Regions from separate parts of the Thermobifida fusca YX genome, predicted to be linked through region 1. Evidence: riboswitches for the same ligand, from Rfam matches in the RefSeq annotation. Region 1 holds a riboswitch; the other holds the start of a gene.
What was found. A riboswitch is a leader RNA that binds a small molecule or an ion and turns the genes downstream of it on or off. The one in region 1 is predicted to bind cobalamin.
Positions count from the first base shown of each region.

Region 1 (3,407 bases):
CGTCGTCAGGGCAGTGGGCCAGGATCTCAGCGTCGATATAGGTACCCGCATACAAGCAGACAGGAGTGGTGCGCAGCAGTTCGACCGCGCGTAGCGTCAGCAGGTCAGCTGCGCCGGGGCCAGCACCCACGAAATGAACCGTCATGTCTCTCTTCCCTGATCTGTTTTGGTCGCGGCCCACTGGACAACCGGACGGGCCGGACGCCATCCCGTGAACGACCCCAGGGGGGCAGCCCGTTCCACCGAGAGGCGTGTCAACTCTCCGCCGTGGCGCCGCCACCGTTCCACCAAGACTGCTTCCGTCTCCAAAGTCACGGCGTGCACTACGATGCGGCCCCCGGGCCGCAGGGCCGCCCAGCACCGGTCCAGCACGGACGGGTCGGTAGCCCCACCACCGACGAACACCGCATCGGGTGGCTCCAGTCCGCTCAGCGCGTCAGGCGCACTACCGTGGACCACGCGCAGGGAGGGCACACCAAGCCGGGCAGCGTTACGCGTGATCCGGTGCACCCGTTCGGGGTGCCGCTCAATCGCAACAGCCCGGCACCGCGGGTCGGCGCGCAGCCATTCCACGGCCACCGACCCTGCTCCCGCTCCCACATCCCACAGCAGGGCCTGGGGTTGGGGGCGGAGCGCACAGACCGCGGCAATCCGTATCTCTCGTTTGGTGAGCTGCCCGTCGTGGTCGAACGCCTCATCCGGCAGCCCGGGGGTAAGCGGGTACCCACCGTTTCCGGTGACCGCCACGCACACCACGTTCAACGGCGGCGCGTCCCGGCCCCGCCACTCGGCCGCGGTGGCTTCGATCCGTTCCTCTCTGCTGCTCCCCAGGTCGGACAGGACCGTCATGCGGCTATCGCCAAGGCCGTGTTCGACCAGCCGGGCTGCGACCGCGGCAGGCGTCGTCCCATCCGAGGAGAGCACCACCAGCCGCCGCCCGGGGGTGAGGTAGCGGCGCACCGCGTCGACGTCGCGTCCCACGAGCGTCACCACATCCACAGACTCCGCGCTCCACCCCATCCGTGCCCGGGCCAGGGCGACCGAGCTCACCGCGGGCAGCACCCGCACCCGGTCTGCGCCGAGCAGTCGCACCAGGGTGGTGCCGATCCCCGACAGGAGGGGGTCCCCGGAAGCCAGCACGACGACACGGCGGTCACGGTACCGGTCCAGGAGCATTGGAAGACCGCTCAGCAACGGGGACGGCCACGGTTCGCGTACCGCTCCCGTGTCGGGCACCAAAGCCAAATGTCGAGTACCGCCGAGGAGTACCTGGGCTTCGCGGATAGCGTCGCGGGACGCCGGCGGCAACCCTTCCCAGCCATCAGCGCCTATGCCGACGACAGTGACCGGTGTCTTCATGGCGGGCCACCTTAACGGATCGGGGAAGTCTCCCAGCGCTCTGGGCACCCGGACCGCCGCTGGCTAGACTCGGCGACGGCGGAACCGCCGAGGTGCCCCAATCCACGGGGATAATCGGGAAGCCGGTGCGAATCCGGCACAGGCCCGCTGCGGTGACCTGGGAGCCGCCGATCACGCGCATCGCGCAGCCACTGGACGGCAGTCTGGGAAGGCGATCGGACGGTGTTGATCAGGAAGTCCGAAGACCGGCCTCGGCATGGCTGCCGTTTTTGCCGATCCCCCAGCGGGAGCCTGTGGAGGAGCGTGTGCACGTCTATCCGTTCAGCGCCATCGTCGGTTCGGACGACCTGGTGCTGGCCCTCATTCTGACCGGTATCAGCCCTGACATCGGGGGCGTCCTTATCCGCGGCGAGAAGGGAACCGCAAAATCAACCGCGGTACGCGCGCAGGCAGCTCTGCTGCCCCCGATCACCGTAGTCACCGACTGCCGGTTTTCCTGCGACCCTGCCGCCCCCGACCCTGACTGTCCAGACGGACCGCATCCCCCTTCAGTTGCTTCCGCGACCCGCCCAGTGCGTCTCGTGGAGCTTCCTGTAGGCGCGGGCGAGGACCGGGTCGTGGGCTCCCTACACCTGGAAAAAGCCCTGTCGGGCAGCGGTGTCGAATACGAGCCCGGACTGTTGGCCCGTGCCAACCGCGGCATCCTCTACGTCGACGAAGTCAACCTACTCCACGACCACCTGGTGGACCTGCTCCTCGATGCGGCAGCGATGGGGCGGGCCACCGTGGAACGTGACGGTGTCTCGCTCAGCCACGCCGCCCGGTTCACCCTTGTGGGAACGATGAACCCGGAGGAAGGGGAGCTACGGCCCCAGCTGTTGGACCGGTTTGGCTTGTCCGTGGAGGTTGCAGCACCCCGCGATCCGGCCGTGCGGGCGGAGATCATCCGTCGACGTCTCGCCTTCGACGCCGACCCCGCCGGTTTCACCTCCGCCTACGCCACTGCCGAGCAGCAACTGGCGGAACGTATCGCGGACGCACGTCTCCGGCTGCCCAAGGTGGTGCTCGGCCAGGAGGCACTGTTGGCTATCGCCGAGGTGTGCGCCGCGTTCGATGTGGACGGTATGCGTGCCGACCTAGTGTGTGCCCGGGCCGCGGTGGCCCACGCCGCGTGGTGTGGCCGCACCGACGTCACCCGAGCCGATGTGCGCGCTGCCGCCCGCCTTGCCTTACCGCACCGACGGAGGCGGACCCCCTTCGACAGTCCCGGCATGGATGAGGGCCTGCTGGACGAGATCCTCGGCGAAGATCACGATCCGGACCCTGGGCCGGACGGTTCCGGAGGGCCAGGCGGTCCACCATCGGACAGCGGTTCTGATACTCCGCCGCCCACCGCCGGCTCCACTCCTGACCCTCCCGCCAGCGGCCTCGGATCCCCCACCTCGTCCAACGACGATCCCCGGCCGGATGCTCCGGCCCCGGTGTCGGTCACAGCACCCGAGGAACCGTACCGCCCTCGGCTTTTCACGGTCGCTGGCACGGGGAAAGGCACGCTAGGCCGCCGTTCACGAGCTATCACAACATCGGGGCGCACCGTCGGCGACGTTCCCGCGGGCCGGGGAACTGGGCCGATCCACTTGGCCGCCACGGTTCGGACAGCCGCGCTGCGGCACGCGACATCTCGTTCTTCCCCGGACACCACACGGCTTTCTATTGCCCTCAGTGATCTACGCAGGTCCCTCTGTGAAGGCAAGGAATCCAACCTGGTGCTGCTCTGCGTGGACGCTTCCGGTTCTATGGCTGCCCGGCGGCGCATGTCCCAGGTGAAGACAGCTGTTCTCGCACTGCTGCTGGACGCCTACCGCAGACGGGACCGAGTGGGGTTGATCACGTTCCGAAACCATGAGGCTACGCTCACACTTCCACCCACCGGATCAGTGGACGTAGCAGCAGCCCGCTTGCGGGAGTTGCCTGCCGGAGGCCGTACCCCACTAGCTGAGGGCCTATTGAAGGCCGCGGAGACACTGCGCCGCGAACGGTTACGCGAC
Region 1 is NC_007333.1:350,276-353,682, reverse strand. Features, by position in the region: gene TFU_RS01560 (cobalt-precorrin-4/precorrin-4 C(11)-methyltransferase) at 1-145, opposite strand, end outside; gene TFU_RS01555 (bifunctional cobalt-precorrin-7 (C(5))-methyltransferase/cobalt-precorrin-6B (C(15))-methyltransferase) at 142-1,359, opposite strand; cobalamin riboswitch at 1,433-1,628, shown strand; gene TFU_RS01550 (VWA domain-containing protein) at 1,665-3,407, shown strand, end outside.

Region 2 (3,407 bases), 410 kb from region 1:
CGCGCCTGCTGGATGAACGTCTGGGTGGCGGTGAGGAAGGACGACACTGCGACCCCGGCGAGCAGCAGGGATGCCGTGCCTCCGCCCCCTGCCGTGCGTCCCAGCAGGTAGGCGGACATCACCCCGACCAGGGCCCCGAGGAACGCGGCGACCGGGATGAGCTGCGGCCCGCTCGGCAGGAATCCGCCGCCCACGATGACCAGGGTCGCGCCTAGCCCGGCCCCGCTGGCCGCGCCCAGCAGGTAGGGGTCGGCCAGCGGGTTACGGAACACTCCCTGATAGGCGGCGCCGGCGCTGGCCAGCAGCCCGCCCACCAGGGCACCGAGGACGACCCGGGGCACCCGCAGTTGGTCGAGCACGGCCCGCTGCCGGTCGTTGAGCGTGGACTCCACGTCGAGGAACGGGATGCGGCTCAGGAACTCCCGGACGATCTCGGCCGGGGTGAGGGAGGCCGCGCCCGCGCTGATCCCCAGGACCATCGCGCTGCACAGGGCGACCAGCCCCACCCCGAGCCAGAGCGGGCCGAGTAGGTCCCGGCGTCCGACGCCCATCCGAAGCCCTGCCTGGGGGCCAGCTCGGAAGGGCTCACTGATCATTCGCTGCGCGCCGTTTCGATGGCCTCAGCCACTTCCTCGACGAAGTCGGCGACCCGCGGCCCCCACCGGGAGGAGATGTCGGCGTCCACTTCGACCACGTTCTTCTGCTGCACCGCGGTCACCGTGGCGAACGCGGGACGGCCCAGGACGTCGTCCACGCCGCCCGGGTAGGAGACGAAGATGAGGTCGGGGTCTTGTTCGACGATGAACTCCGCGGACAGTTGCGGGTAGCCGCCCGCGGGGTCTTCTGCTTCGTCGGCGATGTTGACCAGGCCGAACAGGTCGTAGATCTGCCCGATGAAGGTGTCGGAGGTCACCGAGTACAGTTGGGCGTCGATCTCGTGGTAGTAGCTCAGCCCGGCTGCGCCGTCGTCGACGACCTCCGCGACGATGGCGTCCATGCGTTCCCGCAGTTCTTCGGCTGCGTCGATGCCTTCGTCGGCGTTGCCGGTGGCTTCGCCCAGCAGTTCCATCTGGGCGAAGGTGTCTTCCAGTTTCTCGGCGGCGGGCAGCAGCAGGACCGGGATGTGGAGCTTCTCCAACTGTTCGGTGATGTCGCTGCTGTCGTCGGAGAGCACCACCAAATCGGGTTCGTAGTCGGCGATCGCCTCCACGTTGGGGGTGAACCCGGACAGGTCGGTGGTGGGGGCTTCCGGCGGGTAGTTGGAGTATTCGTCGACGGCGACGACCTGGTCGCCGGCTCCCACCTCGAACAGGATCTCGGTCAGGGACGGGGACAGCGAGATGATGCGGGTGGGCTTTTCTTCGATGGTGACGTCACCGCGCGCGTCGGCGACGGTCACGGGGAACTCTCCTGTGCTGGACGACTGGTCCGCGGCGGGTTCTTCAGCGGGGGAGCCGCAGGCGGCGAGGGCAAGCAGGAGAGGAAGCGACAGCGCGGTGAAGCGACGTGCAACACGCACTTGGGGCTCCTTAGGCACACGTCAGGGGAATAGAGCCCGCAGCAATGACGGACCGCTCTTCCCACGAGAACAGTGAACGTCGGCGACCACGCAAGGCGACCTGGCTCCACTCCGTTCCCGCCGGGGCGGGAGCGGAGTGTCACAGTTGCGGGGACAGCGCCGGTTTCAGACCGGACTTCGCTTACGTGGTGCCATCGCCTCGTACCTGTGCGTTTCCGCCGTAGTACGACGCGACCAGGCCATCTTAGGCCGCCGCTGATCTTGTCCGCCAGGAAGGGTGGACCAAAAGGGCAAAAAGGGCTTTCCCCTGGGGTCTGCCGTGGTCTCCTCGCTGTCGCCCCGAAGCAATGCAGGCCAGGTCAGCTCGCTTTCCGCTCCAGCTTCTGGCTGATCACCTGGGAGATCCCGTCGCCCTGCATCGTCACGCCGTACAGGGCGTCAGCGATCTCCATGGTGCGCTTCTGGTGGGTGATGACGATGAGCTGGGACGTGGCCCGCAGCTCTTCGAAGACCACGAGCAGCCGCTGCAGGTTGATGTCGTCCAGCGCGGCCTCCACCTCGTCCATCACGTAGAACGGGGACGGCCGGGCTTTGAAGATCGCGACGAGGAAAGCGACCGCGGTCAGTGACCGCTCCCCACCGGAGAGCAGGGAGAGGCGCTTCACCTTCTTCCCGGGCGGGCGGGCCTCCACTTCGACCCCGGTGGTGAGCATGTCGTCGGGGTCGGTGAGGACGAGCCGCCCCTCCCCTCCGGGGAAGAGGCGCGCGAAGACGCGGGAGAACTCCCGTGCCACGTCGGCGTAGGCGGCGGAGAAGATCTCCTGAACCCGGTCGTCGACCTCTTTGACCACGGTCATCAGGTCGCGGCGGGTCTTCTTCAAGTCCTCCAACTGGGCGTTGAGGAAGTTGTGCCGCTCCTCCAGGGCAGCGAACTCTTCCAACGCCAGCGGGTTGATCTTGCCGAGCTGGTTGAGCTGGCGTTCCGCGGTCTTCGCGCGCTTCTCCTGCACTGCGCGCACATACGGCACCGGGACAGCCTCGTCCTCCGGGGTGCCGGGGGGCGGGGGCACGGGCACGTGCGGGCCGTACTCGGCCACGAGCGTCTCCACTTCCATGCCCCACTCTTCACGGGCGCGCGTCTCCAACTGTTCCAGCCGCAGGCGGCGCTCGGCGCGGGCCATCTCCCCGCTGTGCACGGCGGAGCGCAGCTTCTCCAGTTCCGTGGAAAGTTCCCGGATCCGCACCCGAACCGTTTTGAGTTCGGCTTCCCGGGCGTCGCGCTGCTCCTCGGCGAGCCGACGCTCCCCGTCGGCTTCGGCGAGGGAGACGGTGATCCGTGCCAGCGCCTGGGAGGCGCCTTCCGCGACCGCCTGGGCGACCTTGGCTTGGGCGGCGCGGCGCTGTCGGCGACGGGCCGCCTCCTCCCGGGCCCGGCGTTCCGCGGCTGCGGCCCGCAGGAGCCCTTCTGCCCGCCCAGTGATCGCGCGGACCCGCTCTTCAGCGGTGCGCACGGCCAGGCGCGCCTCCATTTCCACGGACCGCAGCCGAGCGGCTTCCGCGGCCCACTGGTCACGGCGGGCCGTGTCCGGCTCGCTTTCGTCCACGGGTTCGCTCTCCGCCTGGGCGACCCGTTCCTCGAGTTCCGCAAGGGCTGCCCGGGTGGCTTCGCGTTCACGGACGGCCTTCTCCACGGCAGCGGTGTACCGTTCGGCTTCCTGGGTGGCTGAGCGGACTTGAGCGCCGAGACGGCCCACGCGCTGCGCAATCTCGCTGCGGCGCCGGTCCGCCTCCCGGCGGCGGGCGGTGATCGCGTCCACGGCTGCCGCCGCCCGCTCCCGTTCGAGCTGGGCGTCACCGAGGTCCTCGGTGATCCGCTTGCAGACCTCCT
Region 2 is NC_007333.1:758,812-762,218, reverse strand. Features, by position in the region: gene TFU_RS03285 (FecCD family ABC transporter permease) at 1-551, opposite strand, end outside; gene TFU_RS03280 (ABC transporter substrate-binding protein) at 593-1,519, opposite strand; cobalamin riboswitch at 1,596-1,736, opposite strand; gene smc (chromosome segregation protein SMC) at 1,879-3,407, opposite strand, start outside.
Region 2: it holds a riboswitch for cobalamin, as region 1 does, so the genes downstream of both, TFU_RS03280 (ABC transporter substrate-binding protein) here and TFU_RS01550 (VWA domain-containing protein) in region 1, are expected to answer to the same signal.